2 regions of the Streptomyces sp. NPDC093149 genome follow, and region 2 is predicted to be linked to the other one. Evidence: riboswitches for the same ligand, from Rfam matches in the RefSeq annotation. Region 2 holds a riboswitch; the other holds the start of a gene.
What was found. Region 2 has a riboswitch for glycine ahead of gcvP (aminomethyl-transferring glycine dehydrogenase). Riboswitches for the same ligand answer to the same signal wherever they lie in the genome.
Positions count from the first base shown of each region.

Region 1: it holds a riboswitch for glycine, as region 2 does, so the genes downstream of both, gcvT (glycine cleavage system aminomethyltransferase GcvT) here and gcvP (aminomethyl-transferring glycine dehydrogenase) in region 2, are expected to answer to the same signal.

Region 1 covers NZ_JBIVON010000011.1:276,074-283,302, forward strand. Annotated here, with positions in the region: gene ACIQCZ_RS30135 (ABC transporter permease) at 1-443, opposite strand, end outside; gene ACIQCZ_RS30140 (enhanced serine sensitivity protein SseB C-terminal domain-containing protein) at 1,047-1,829, opposite strand; gene ACIQCZ_RS30145 (enhanced serine sensitivity protein SseB) at 1,997-2,767, opposite strand; gene ACIQCZ_RS30150 (AAA family ATPase) at 2,804-3,505, opposite strand; glycine riboswitch at 3,663-3,760, shown strand; gene gcvT (glycine cleavage system aminomethyltransferase GcvT) at 3,902-5,017, shown strand; gene gcvH (glycine cleavage system protein GcvH) at 5,109-5,486, shown strand; gene glyA (serine hydroxymethyltransferase) at 5,507-6,766, shown strand; gene ACIQCZ_RS30170 (L-serine ammonia-lyase) at 6,950-7,229, shown strand, end outside.
Region 2 covers NZ_JBIVON010000010.1:7,277-14,505, forward strand. Annotated here, with positions in the region: gene ACIQCZ_RS27325 (MerR family transcriptional regulator) at 1-20, shown strand, start outside; gene ACIQCZ_RS27330 (bifunctional nuclease family protein) at 74-547, shown strand; gene ACIQCZ_RS27335 (MerR family transcriptional regulator) at 788-1,333, shown strand; gene ACIQCZ_RS27340 (DNA polymerase IV) at 1,391-2,851, shown strand; gene ACIQCZ_RS27345 (PRC-barrel domain-containing protein) at 2,776-3,144, opposite strand; glycine riboswitch at 3,258-3,354, shown strand; gene gcvP (aminomethyl-transferring glycine dehydrogenase) at 3,549-6,434, shown strand; gene ACIQCZ_RS27355 (DUF5999 family protein) at 6,522-6,728, opposite strand; gene ACIQCZ_RS27360 (hypothetical protein) at 7,051-7,229, opposite strand, start outside.

The sequences.
Region 1 (7,229 bases), on a different contig from region 2:
CCGGCGACGATCCCGAAGAGCGTGCCGAGGGCCACCGCGACCAGGGCCGCCAGAAAGGCCACGAGGAGCGAGATCCGGGCGCCGTAGACGATCCGGCTGAAGATGTCGCGCCCCTTGTTCGGCTCGACGCCGAAGAGGAAGTCGCTGCTGACGCCGCCGAGGCTCCCCTGGGGGAGGTTGGTCAGCGGGTCGAGCTTCTCCTGGTGGAAGTCGTTCGGCGGATGGCCCAGCAGGCCCACGATCAGCGGCGCCAGGATGGCCACCACGATCAGGACGAGGACAACGATGCCACCCGTCAGAGCGACCTTGTCCTGCTTGAGGCGGTTCCAGGCGATCTGCTTGAGGGAACGCCCCTCGACCTTCTTCGTCCCGGAGTCGACTGCGGGACCGCCGGTCGCGATCGAGTCCGCTTCCGTGGTCGGCTCGTGCAGTGGTGCCGTCATCGTGGCAAGGACCCCTCTCAACCGGCGGTGGCCGGGCCGAACTGGCCGCTGTGGCGGCGCGATCAGTCAGTCGTACGCAGAGGCGGCAAGACGCCCTTGCTGCGGGAGTCTTCATTGCCGTCGTGACAGGTAGCCATAGCGTCAGGCGAATGGATGCCTAACCGTGATGCGGTCAGGGGTGTTCCGTTATCCGGACGGATGTGAACGCCCCTCGAACACGGGCCAGTTGAGGCGGAAGAGGGGCACGCACGCAGATTCGCACCGCTTTCACCACCAGACGTCCCCAGCGCGGAAATCCCGGACATGCAGGGCGAGATGCACCGGGAAGCCGTGAACACGCACCCGCATTTCGGGAGTTGGACCTCTATGGGTATGTCCCGGGAATCAGGAACGTACACCTGCATTCCGGGCACACCGGGCTCACGCGGTCACGTCACGGGAGCTCGGCGCCTTCGGGGGCATCCACGGGCGCCTGGAACTTCCGGACGCCCGGAACCCCGGTCCGCGTCCACGCGCACCGGGAACGGCCGGTGTGTCACGGACACCGGGTACGGCCGACCGCGCGCCCCTGCCGGCGGTACGCGCGGCTTCGACGGCGCGCGCTCAGTACGCGCCCTGCGGCGGCGGATAGCCGTAGCCCGCCACCGGGGCCACCGGGGCATGGGCCTCGCGGTCGTAGAACGGACGGGCGTTGGCGCGCAGCCACATCGCGACCGGGTCGTACTCGTCGGACATCGCGACGGTGGAGACGGGCAGCCCGTCCGGGACCGCGCCGATCGACTGCTGCATCATCGCGCGCACCGCGTCGACCGAGGTCTGGCTCGTGTCGTAGAGGTCGAGGCCGATGGCGAGATAGGGGACGCCGAGGGCGGGCTGCACCCAGGCGCGGCGCAGCGAGCGGATCGCGGGGGTGTGGTGGGCGTTCTGCGCGAGCAGCGCGTAGAACTGCGGGATCTCGATGGCCGGCTCGGTGAGCCGGAGGGGGCCCGCGGGCATCCGGTCGAGGCCAGTGGCGATCCGGCGCAGATCCAGCCAGGGGATGCCGACTCCGCCGCCCGGGGCGTGCGGGTTGAGCCAGATGCCCCAGCGGTCGGGGAAGAGGGCACGGGCGATGTCGCGCCCGCCGACCAGTTCATGGGCCCGGTTCCAGCCACTGGCCGAGAGCTCCTGGGCGGAGGTCACACAGGGGGCGTAGCCGAGACCGTCGATCTCCATGTTTCCGTACTGGGCGTCGGGCGAGCCCGCCTGGCCGTGCCAGAGGAGCATCCAGATCCGGCCGTTCACCAGGGCCTGCAGCAGCGCCTCGTACGCGTCGTAGCGTCCCGGCGTCACTTGGCGCAGCATGTGCTCGACCTGCCCGGCCGCCGCGGTGCCTGACGCACTCACCTGGTCCCGCCCCCTCTTCGATCCACTGTGTCGGCCCGCCGCTCCCGGGGCACACGGGTGCGGCATGATGCCGAGGCACCAGCCATCAAACCAGCTTATGCGTCGGTCCTGACACCGACTTGACGCGATGGACCGACGCGGCAAGCGGCTCCGGAGCGCGCGGCGTGCTACCGGGTCTCGCGCCGGTAGAACGGCCGGACCTTCTCCCGCATCCAGTCGCCGACCGGGTCCTGCGCCACGTCGAGCAGGACCAGGTTGACCGGCCAGGGCACCTCGACCCGGCCCAGCGCACGGCCGAGGGCGTCCATCGGGGCGTTGCCTCCGGCACCCTCCCAGGCGGAGAACTCGACCCCTATGAAGAGGACGGGCTCGCCGCCCTCGATGCTGGCCAGCGTCCGGCGGGCGGTGAGCACGACGCCGCTCTCCTCGAATTCGCCGGCCGCCGCGGCGAGGAAGTCGACGGGCTCCTCCTGCCAGGACGGTTCGTACAGCCGGACCCGGCCGCCGCCGGCCGGCCCGTCCAGCGGGGTGCGTCCGGCGCGGCAGAGCTCGGCCACGGCGGGCGGCGGCAGTGGCATCCCGACGGCGCCGCCCGGATTCACCGCGATGCCGAGCTGCGGGGGCAGGCCGCGTGCGAAGTCGCGGGCGGGTGCGACGGTGAAGGACATATGGGTGCCGACACAGGCGTGGAACTGCTGTTCGGAGCTGAACACGGGAACGTACGCGGCGCCGTCGATCTCCAGCGTCGGCAGGTCCAGGTCCGGGGAGTCGGGTCCGCCGCCATTGGGCAGGGGCACCCAGACCTGGTTGCGCCCGAGCACCTCGACGAGCCGTCCGCCCGCCTCCGGGTTGCCCACCGAGGCCATCAGCACCTCTTCGAGCTCATTGGCCGGCCATCCGCTCTGCGGATGGGACTGGACCTGCGCCGGAATGTCCACTGCTTCCCCTTCTTGCCCGAGCCTTCCCGCAGAAGATTAACGTCCGGCCGCCCGCCTCTTCGGTGCCGTGGTGAACATGATCCGGCCCAGCGCCCCCGCCGCCTCGCGGTCCAGCAGCACCGCCGAGGCGCAGCCGGGCGGCAGCAGGCCGCTCTCGGCGCCCCGCAGCAGCTTCCCCACCGCCCTGCGGTGCCGGGCGAACGCGTATCCGGAGACACCCCGCCCGCGCTCCCGCTGGCCCTCCTTCGCCGTCTGCGGTGTGACGTCGAGCAGGACGAGATGGAGGACGCGGCCCCGGCGCCGGGCGTCACGGGCCAGCCAGCCGCGCACCCACGCCTGGGTCCCACAGTCGTGGACGACCACGGACTCGCCGGAGCGCAGCGCCCGCCACAGTCCCCGGTAGTGGGCGGCGCGGACCAGCGGACGATAGACGGCGTACGGGAGTAAGCGGGGCATCAGCCGGGCCCAGCGGTCCCGGGTGTCCTGGGAGTCGATGGCGCGGGCCGTCGACACCGTCCGCCGGATGAGCGTCGATTTGCCGCTGCCGGGCAGTCCGGAGACCACCACCACGTCGCCCGCCGCGAAGTGCAGGCTGCGCGGGCCGCGCCCGGCCCGCGCCCGCAGGTCGCGTACGACGGGCGTGCGCGGGCCGAGCGTCTCGTCGGCCGGGATCCCCGGCTGTGCGGGCATCGCGTCGTGCGCGACTCCCGCGGTTGTCGCGTACCGCTGCAACGTCATCGCCCTCCCCCTGTCGGGTCACCCGCGTATGCTTCTGAAGTGTAAAGAAAAGGTAATGCGACACAACCGTCCACGCCGTTGATTCCGAGGGGGGACCGGGGCCCCACTCCGGCGCAATGCGTGCGATGATGACCCGGCCAACTGCATAAAGGCCGCTTGAATCCGCGCGGGAGAGTTCCGGTCACTGCATGTGCCGGGCGCCGAAGGAGCAAGTTCCTCCCTTGAATCTCTCAGGCCCCGTACCGCGTGGATGAGGCAGATCTGAAAAGCGGGCCGCTCCGCGGCTCCACCCAAGGTGCAAGCCGAACCCCTCAGGGGGCTCTCGGCGAACCTCTCAGGTTCCGATGACAGATGGGGAGGGATTGTCCTCGTCGTCATGCCCCGGGAGTCACATCCATGAGCACCGCCCCCCGTCTCACCGCCCTCGATGCCCTGCACCGTTCGCTGGGCGCGACCATGACCGACTTCGCGGGCTGGGACATGCCCCTGCGGTACGCCAGCGAGCGCGACGAGCACAACGCGGTGCGCACCCGGGCCGGTCTCTTCGACCTGTCCCACATGGGCGAGATCACCGTCACCGGCCCCGAGGCCGCGGCCTTCCTCGACTTCGCACTGGTCGGCAACATCGGCACCGTCGCCGTGGGCCGCGCCCGCTACACCATGATCTGCGCCGAGGACGGCGGCATCCTGGACGACCTGATCGTCTACCGCCTCGGTGACGACGAGTACATGGTCGTCGCCAACGCCGGGAACGCCCAGATCGTGCTGGACGCGCTGACCGCGCGGGCCGACGGCTTCGACACCGCGGTGCGCGACGACCGCGACGCGTACGCGCTGCTCGCCGTCCAGGGCCCGGAGTCCCCCGCCATCCTGGCCTCGGTCACCGATGCCGACCTGGACGGGCTGAAGTACTACGCGGGTCTGCCCGGCACGGTCGCCGGTGTGCCCGCGCTGATCGCCCGCACCGGCTACACCGGCGAGGACGGCTTCGAGCTGTTCGTCGCCCCCGAGCACGCCGAGCAGCTGTGGAAGGCCCTCACCGAGGCCGGCGCCTCCCACGGCCTGATCCCGTGCGGGCTCTCCTGCCGCGACACGCTGCGCCTGGAGGCGGGCATGCCGCTCTACGGGCACGAGCTGACCACCGAGCTGACCCCCTTCGACGCCGGCCTCGGCCGGGTCGTGAAGTTCGAGAAGGAGGGCGACTTCGTCGGCCGCGAGGCCCTGACGGCCGCCGCCGAGCGCGCCGAGACCGCCCCGCCCCGCAAGCTGGTCGGGCTGATCGCCGAGGGCCGCCGGGTGCCGCGCGCCGGTTTTTCCGTGGTCGCCGGCGGCGAGATCATCGGCGAGGTCACCTCGGGCGCTCCGTCGCCCACCCTGGGCAAGCCGATCGCCATCGCGTACGTGGACGCCGCGCACGCCACGCCCGGCACCACGGGCGTCGGGGTGGACATCCGGGGCAGCCACGAGCCGTACGAAGTCGTGGCGCTGCCTTTCTACAAGCGTCAGAAGTGACGTCCGCGCACCTCAGAAGTGACGCATTCCCGTCTCACACCGTAAGACCACCGTTCATCAGCACTCCCACGCGTACAGGAGAATTCAGGTCATGAGCAACCCCCAGCAGCTGCGTTACAGCAAGGAGCACGAGTGGCTGTCGGCCGTCGAGGACGGTGTGGCGACGATCGGCATCACCGAGTTCGCCGCCAACGCGCTCGGCGATGTCGTCTACGCCCAGCTCCCCGAGGTCGGTGACACGGTGACCGCGGGCGAGACCTGCGGCGAGCTGGAGTCGACCAAGTCGGTGAGCGACCTGTACTCCCCGGTGACCGGCGAGGTCACCGAGGCGAACCAGGACGTCGTGGACGACCCGTCGCTGGTGAACTCCGCTCCCTTCGAAGGCGGCTGGCTGTTCAAGGTACGCGTCGCGGAGGAGCCGGAGGACCTGCTCTCCGCCGACGAGTACACCGAGTTCTCCGGCAACTAAAGACCCCAAGGGACCACCTGATGTCGCTTCTCAACTCCTCCCTCCATGAGCTGGACCCGGACGTCGCCGCCGCTGTCGACGCCGAGCTCCACCGTCAGCAGTCCACCCTCGAGATGATCGCCTCGGAGAACTTCGCTCCGGTCGCGGTCATGGAGGCCCAGGGCTCCGTCCTCACCAACAAGTACGCCGAGGGCTACCCCGGCCGCCGCTACTACGGCGGCTGCGAGCACGTCGACGTCGTCGAGCAGATCGCCATCGACCGCATCAAGGCGCTGTTCGGCGCCGAGGCCGCCAACGTCCAGCCGCACTCCGGTGCGCAGGCCAACGCCGCCGCGATGTTCGCGCTGCTGAAGCCGGGCGACACGATCATGGGCCTGAACCTGGCCCACGGCGGTCACCTGACGCACGGCATGAAGATCAACTTCTCCGGCAAGCTCTACAACGTGGTCCCGTACCACGTCGACGAGACCGGCGTCGTGGACATGGCCGAGGTCGAGCGTCTGGCCAAGGAGTCCAAGCCGAAGCTGATCGTCGCCGGCTGGTCCGCGTACCCCCGTCAGCTGGACTTCGCCGCCTTCCGCCGCATCGCGGACGAGGTCGGCGCGTACCTGATGGTCGACATGGCGCACTTCGCCGGCCTGGTGGCCGCGGGTCTGCACCCCAACCCGGTGCCGCACGCCCACGTCGTCACGACCACCACGCACAAGACCCTCGGCGGTCCGCGCGGCGGCGTCATCCTGTCGACGCAGGAGCTCGCCAAGAAGATCAACTCGGCGGTCTTCCCGGGCCAGCAGGGCGGTCCGCTGGAGCACGTGATCGCGGCCAAGGCAGTCTCGTTCAAGGTCGCGGCGACCGAGGAGTTCAAGGAGCGCCAGCAGCGCACCCTGGACGGCGCCCGCATCCTCGCCGAGCGGCTGATCCAGCCGGACGTCACCGAGGTCGGTGTCTCCGTGCTGTCCGGCGGTACGGACGTCCACCTGGTCCTCGTCGACCTGCGCAACTCCGAGCTGGACGGCCAGCAGGCCGAGGACCGGCTGCACGAGCTGGGCATCACGGTCAACCGGAACGCCATCCCGAACGACCCGCGGCCGCCGATGGTCACCTCGGGTCTGCGGATCGGTACGCCGGCCCTGGCCACCCGCGGTTTCCAGGCCGAGGACTTCACCGAGGTCGCCGAGATCATCGCCTCCGCGCTCAAGCCGTCCTACGACGCGGACAGCCTGAAGGCCCGTGTCGTCGCGCTGGCCGAGAAATTCCCGCTGTACCCCGGTCTGAAGTAGTCCGGGACGCGGCTCGTCCCGAGTAATACGGGACACAGTTCATCACCTTTCGGGCGGGGCACCACGCACACTGGTCAGTGGGCGCGGTGCCCCATCCCTTGTCCCCGCTGCTCTTCGGGCCGACCGGCCCGTACCGCACCACCCGGCAGACAACGGCGTCTACCAACCCCTTAGGAGTCACCCGTGGCCATCTCGGTCTTCGACCTGTTCTCGATCGGCATCGGCCCGTCCAGCTCCCATACGGTCGGCCCGATGCGCGCCGCCCGCATGTTCGCGCGCCGGCTGAAGAACGAGGGCCTGATCGCCCACACCGTCTCGATACGGGCCGAGCTGTACGGCTCCCTCGGCGCGACCGGCCACGGCCACGGCACGCCCAAGGCCGTCCTGCTCGGCCTGGAGGGCGAGTCGCCCCGCACCGTCGACGTGGAATCCGCCGACGACCGTGTGGAGCGGATACGCACCA
Region 2 (7,229 bases):
TGCGGGTCCGGTTCCACTGATCGCGTCGGTGCCCGACTACCCAAACCTGCCGAGCACGTCCTAGGGTTGCTGTGTGAACGAGCTCGACGTTGTGGGTGTCCGGGTGGAAATGCCCTCCAACCAACCGATCGTGCTCCTGCGTGAAGTGGGAGGCGATCGGTACCTCCCCATTTGGATCGGTCCTGGTGAGGCGACCGCGATCGCCTTTGCCCAGCAGGGCATGGCACCGGCCAGGCCGCTGACCCATGACCTCTTCAAGGATGTGCTCGAGGCCGTCGGCCAGGAGCTCACCGAGGTCCGTATCACGGACCTGCGGGAAGGGGTTTTCTACGCGGAGCTGGTCTTCGCCAGCGGGGTCGAGGTGAGCGCGCGGCCGTCCGACGCCATAGCGCTCGCCCTGCGCACCGGAACGCCGATCTACGGCAGTGACGGGGTGCTGGACGACGCGGGTATCGCCATCCCGGACGAGCAGGAGGACGAAGTGGAGAAGTTCCGCGAGTTCCTCGACCAGATCTCACCGGAGGACTTCGGTACCAACAGTCCGTGACCGTTCTGCGGGACCGCCGTCAGCGCATCCGACAAGCCTTTCCCGCTCGCACGTCACGTGAAACCACCCTCAGGGTGATTATCACTCGGCGTGCCGAGTGTGGCGATCGTTGACGCACCCCGAGTGACTGCCTACCTTCGAGATGGCAGGACAAGGACGGAGGTCGGCGTGAGAAGCAGCGGCGACGGTACGGCAGCGGGTGGGCCGTATCCGCAGCAGGGGAATACAGCCGGCCACACCATCAGGCAACCGGTTCAACCGGCGGCGGTGGCGGGGGGCGGCGTGGCATCGGCCGACGACATCGGTTATCGCGGGCCGACGGCTTGCGCGGCTGCGGGGATCACTTATCGGCAGCTCGACTACTGGGCCCGTACGGGGCTGGTCGAGCCGAGCGTGCGCCCCGCATACGGCTCGGGCACGCAGCGGCTCTACAGCTTCCGGGACGTCGTCCTGCTGAAGATCGTGAAGCGATTCCTGGACACGGGCGTCGCGCTGCAGAACATCCGCACCACGGTTCAACACCTGAGGGCCCGCGGATTCCAGGATCTTGAGCGGATGACGCTGATGAGCGACGGCGCGACGGTCTACGAGTGCTCTTCGCCGGACGAGGTCGTCAGTCTGCTCCAGGGCGGCCAGGGGGTCTTCGGTATCGCTGTGGGCGTGGTGTGGCAGGACGTGGATGCGGCGCTGTCACAGCTGCACGGTGAGCGGGTGGACACCGGCGAGACACTGATCGGGAACAATCCCACCGATGAACTCGCGCGGCGACGCAACCGCGCCGGCTGACCCCGTAGCGGAATCGGGCGCGGCGATTGTCGGTGCCGTAGGGCAGCATCGATTGATGTGAGAGCCGCGCCCACCATCCTGCATCTCGACATGGATGCCTTCTACGCCTCCGCCGAGCAGGCGTCGAAGCCCAGCCTGCGCGGCAAACCGGTCGTGGTGGGTGGGCTGGGGCCCCGCGGAGTCGTCGCCACCGCCTCGTACGAGGCGCGGCGCTTCGGGGTGCACTCGGCGATGCCCATGGCGCAGGCGCGGAGGCTGGCCCCCAACGCGGCCTACCTGGTGCCGCGCTTCCTCCTGTACCGGACGGTCAGCGACCAGGTGATGGAGCTGCTGGGGCGGCTCTCCCCGCTGGTGGAGCCGCTCAGCCTCGACGAGGCCTTCGTGGACCTGGAGGCGGGCGGGGCGGCCGACGACTCGGCTTCCGCGCGGGAGGTCGGCGAGCAGCTGCGTACGGCCATCAAAGCGGTCACCGGGCTCACCGGTTCGGTCGGGCTCGCCGGTTCCAAGATGCTTGCCAAGATCGCTTCGGAGGAGGCCAAGCCGAACGGGCTGCTGCTCATCGAACCGGGCACGGAGCGGGAGCTGCTCGCACCCATGCCGGTACGGATCCTCCCCGGCGTCGGACCCGCGACGGCGGACCATCTGCGCCGCGCCGGGATGACGACGGTGGACGACCTCGTCGAGGCGGGTGAGGCGGAGCTCGTACGCCTGCTGGGGAGGGCGCACGGAGGCTCGCTCCATCGCATGGCGCTCGGGTACGACGACCGGCCCGTGGTCGCGGAGCGGGACGCCAAATCGGTGTCGGTGGAGGACACCTTCGATGCGGACCTGCACGACCGGGTGCGGGTCAGGACGGAGGTGGAGCGGTTGGCCGACCGATGTGTCCAGCGGCTGCGGGGGGCGGGGCGGTCCGGTCGGACGGTGGTGCTGAAGGTGCGCCGGTACGACTTCTCCACGCTCACACGGTCGGAGACGCTGCGTGGGCCCACGGACGACCCCACGGTGGTCCGGGAGGCCGCCGCACGGCTCCTGGAGGCCGTGGACACCACCGGAGGGGTACGGCTCCTCGGTGTGGGCGTCACGGGGCTCGCCGATTACACGCAGGAGGATCTCTTCGCACAGGCCGCCGGTGAGCGGGCCGCGACCGGGGAAGCGGCCGAGGAGGAAACGACGGCGGGAGGCCGTGGGGAGGAGCCGGGGAGCGGTGCGCCGGAGGAGTCCCCGGGGAGCGCAGAGCAGCCGGCCGCACGGAGCTGGACCGCCGGACACGACGTACGCCACGACACATACGGCCATGGCTGGGTGCAGGGCAGCGGTGTCGGCCGGGTGACGGTGCGGTTCGAGGAACCGGAGTCGGCGCCCGGCCGGGTGCGGACGTTCCGGGTCGACGATCCGGCCCTGCAGCCGGCCGAGCCGTTGCCGTTGGTCCGGAACCCGGTGGACTACTCGTCCTGGCCGGCCAGTCTGCCGAAGTCCCTGTCCGGGCCGGTCTCCTCGAACGCAGAGTCCAGGCCGTAGTGCCGGTAGAGCTGGAGCTCCTGCTCGGGCGAGAGATGGCGGCCGACGCCGAAGTCCGGTGCGTCCTTGATCAGCGCACGGTCGAAGGGGACGCGGAGCGTGTCCTCCACGAATTCGCTGGGTTCCAGCGGGACGAACGCGTCCCGGCTGAAGAGTCCGGTGCGTACGGCCGCCCACTCGGGGACACCGGTCGCGTCGTCGAGGTACACCTCGTCCACGGTTCCGATCTTGGTGCCCTTGCGGTCGAACGCCTTGCGGCCGATCAGGCTGCGCGGATCGATGTCGGTCTGCACGGTCCCTCCCACGGGTCGCGGCTACTCCACAAGCACTACAAAAGTGCAGATCCGGGGGGTTGGCCACTCGAGAATGGCGCCACCGACCCCGCTGGTAGGCTGGTACTGGCCGCTGACCCCGTGCGGGAGAGTCCTTTGGAGCTGATCCGAAGGCGCCGAAGGAGCAAATCCTCCCCGGAATCTCTCAGGCCCCCGTACCGCACGGACGAGGTCACTCTGGAAAGCAGGGCGGGTTCTGTGCGGCCGAGTGCCGATGCGGCTCCTTCCCTCACCGACGGTGAAAGCCGGTGCGCCGCAGGGTGCGCCGGTGAAGCTCTCAGGTTGAGATGACAGAGGGGGAGGCCGTTCGGGCACCCGCGCCGTGGTGCCCCTCGCAGGTCGTGACAGACCAGGAGGCCTCCACCATGACCCCCCGCCGCACTCCGCTCTCCCAGCTGGAGCAGGGCATTCCGTTCGAGCAGCGCCACATCGGTCCCGATGCCGAAGCACAGTCGAAGATGCTCGCCCAGGTCGGCTACGGCTCGCTGGACGAGCTCACCGCGGCAGCCGTGCCCGATGTCATCAAGAGCACGGAGGCACTCCGGCTGCCGACCGCTCGCACCGAGGCCGAGGTCCTCGCGGAGCTGCGCGCCCTCGCCGACCGCAACCAGGTGCTGGCCCCGATGATCGGGCTCGGCTACTACGGCACCTTCACCCCGCCGGTGATCCTCCGCAACGTCATGGAAAACCCCGCCTGGTACACGGCCTACACGCCGTACCAGCCGGAGATCTCGCAGGGCCGCCTGGAGGCGCTCCTCAACTTCCAGACGATGGTCGCCGAGCTGACCGGGCTGCCCACCTCCGGCGCCTCCCTGCTCGACGAGGGCACCGCGGCCGCCGAGGCCATGGCGCTCTCGCGGCGCGTCGGCAAGGTCAAGAACGGCGTCTTCCTGGTCGACGCCGATGCCCTGCCGCAGACGATCGCCGTCATCGAGACCCGCGCCGAGCCGACCGGCGTCGAGGTCGTCGTCGCCGACCTCTCCGACGGCATCCCGGCAGAGATCGCCGAGCGCGGTGTCTTCGGTGTCCTGGTGCAGTACCCCGGTGCCTCCGGAGCGGTGCGCGACATCCAGCCCGTCATCGAGCAGGCCCACGGCCTCGGTGCGATCGTCACGGTCGCCGCCGACCTGCTGGCCCTGACCCTGCTCACCTCACCGGGTGACCTGGGCGCGGACATCGCGGTCGGCACCACGCAGCGTTTCGGTGTGCCGATGGGCTTCGGCGGACCGCACGCCGGGTTCATGGCCGTACGCGAGCAGTTCGCACGCAGCCTGCCCGGCCGCCTCGTCGGCGTCTCCGTCGACGTGGACGGCACCAAGGCCTACCGGCTGGCCCTGCAGACCCGCGAGCAGCACATCCGCCGTGAGAAGGCCACCAGCAACATCTGTACGGCTCAGGTGCTGCTCGCCGTCATGGCCGGGATGTACGCCGTCTACCACGGCCCGGACGGGCTGCGGACGATCGCTCAGCGCACCCACCGCTACGCGGCGATCCTGGCCGAGGGGCTGCGCGCCTCGGGCGTCGAGGTGGTGACGGGCGCCTACTTCGACACCCTCACCGTCCGTGTCCCGGGGAAGGCCGCCGACATCGTGGCCGCGGCTCGCGAACGAGGTGTCAACCTCCGGCTCGTCGACGCCGACCTGGTCTCCCTCGCCTGCGACGAGACGACCACCCGTACGCAGATCGCCGCAGTCTGGGCCGCCTTCGGCGCCGACGGGGACATCGAGGCGCTGGACGCGGCCGCCGCGGACGCGCTGCCCGAGGCCCTGCTGCGCACCGACGAGATCCTCACCCACCCGGTCTTCCACCAGCACCGTTCCGAGACGGCGATGCTGCGCTATCTGCGCAAGCTCGCCGACCGGGACTATGCCCTGGACCGGGGCATGATCCCGCTCGGCTCCTGCACCATGAAGCTGAACGCGACCACCGAGATGGAGTCGATCACCTGGCCCGAGTTCGGCGCGCTGCATCCCTTCGCGCCGGCCGAGCAGGCACAGGGCTTCCTCACCCTCATCCGTGAGCTGGAGGAGCGCCTCGCCGAGGTCACCGGGTACGACGCGGTCTCGATCCAGCCGAACGCCGGATCGCAGGGCGAGTTCGCAGGCCTCCTGGCGGTGCGTGCGTACCACCGGGCCAACGGCGACGATCAGCGGACCGTCTGCCTCATCCCGTCCTCCGCGCACGGCACCAACGCGGCCAGCGCCGTGATGGCCGGCATGAAGGTCGTGGTGGTGAAGACGGCCGACGACGGCGAGGTCGACATCGAGGACCTCCGCGCCAAGATCGAGAAGCATCGCGACGAGCTCGCGGTGCTCATGATCACGTACCCGTCGACGCACGGTGTGTTCGAGGAGCACGTCGCGGACATCTGCGCCGAGGTGCACGACGCCGGCGGGCAGGTGTACGTCGACGGCGCCAACCTCAACGCCCTGGTCGGCCTCGCGAAGCCGGGCCGCTTCGGCGGCGACGTCTCGCACCTGAACCTGCACAAGACCTTCTGCATCCCGCACGGCGGCGGCGGCCCCGGCGTCGGCCCGGTCGGCGTGCGTGCGCACCTCGCGCCGTACCTTCCGAACCATCCGCTGCAGCCCGCGGCGGGTCCCGAGACCGGCGTCGGGCCGATCTCGGCCGCTCCGTGGGGCTCGGCCGGCATTCTTCCCATCTCCTGGGCGTACGTGCGCCTGATGGGCGGCGAGGGGCTGAAGCGCGCGACGCAGGTCGCCGTACTCGCCGCCAACTACATCGCCAAGCGCCTCGAACCGCACTACCCGATCCTGTACAACGGCCCGGCCGGGCTGGTCGCGCACGAATGCATCGTGGACCTGCGGCCGATCTCCAAGTCCACCGGCGTCAGCGTCGACGACATCGCCAAGCGCCTGATCGACTACGGTTTCCACTCCCCGACCATGTCGTTCCCGGTCGCCGGAACGCTGATGATCGAGCCGACGGAGAGCGAGAACCTCGCGGAGCTCGACCGCTTCTGCGACACGATGATCGCCATACGCGGCGAGGTCGAGAAGGTGGCGTCGGGCGAGTGGGGCGCGGACGACAACCCGCTGAGCAACGCTCCGCACACCGCGGCGATGCTGGGTGGGGAGTGGAAGCACGAATACAGCCGTGAGGTGGCGGTCTTCCCGGCCGGCGTCTCGGCCGCCGACAAGTACTGGCCGCCGGTGCGCCGGATCGATGGTGCTTTCGGTGACCGCAACCTCGTCTGCTCCTGCCCGCCGCTGGACGAGTACGACAACTGAGGCATGAGCGACACGATGTGACGCGGGCATGCGTCGGGGCCGGTGCGGAGCATTCTCCGGGCCGGCCCCCGTTCGTACCGGTCGGGGTCAGGCGGCCTTCACGGCCCGGCCCGTTCCCAGGGGCCGGTGCGGGGCGATGATCTGCCCGTCCGGGAGCAGCTCACCGGTGTCCTCGAAGAGCAGGACGCCGTTGCACAGCAGGCTCCAGCCCTGTTCCGGATGGTGTGCCGTAAGGCGGGCGGCCTCCCGGTCGGCTGAGTCGGCGGTCGGGCATGGTGGCTGGTGCTGGCACATGGAAGGGTTCTTTCGCTGCGTTGTAGTGAATGTCCTGCGGCTTGACGAGGTGTTCATGGCCGCCCCCCGTATCGATCGGTCCGGTCCCAGTGTTGCCCTACGGGCGTCAATCCGCAGGGATTTCGCAGCAGCACTTCTCCTTACTCCGATGACGCGTCACCCGGCCGGACGGTTCACCGCAACTGCACTGTCCCTTCGGGTGGTTCGGGGTGGTCGGACCGGGCTAGTCCGGATGGGCACCGAGTGCGCCCCGCAGCACTGTGCCCCGCCACCCGGAGCGGTGGCGGGGCACAGTGCGCTGATGTGCGGGATGCGTCCGTCGTCAGGCCGGTGACCCGAGCAGGGGGCCGGGGCCGGGGGTGATGCGCAGCGTCATCACGCGGAGCAGATCGGCGACCCGGTGAGGGCGATGGGCCGCGATGCCGGGCGGCGCGGGTGCCAGTGGTACCAGCAGATCGGTGGGGGCGAGTGCTCCGCCGGACGCGTCGGCGTCGGGGTCGG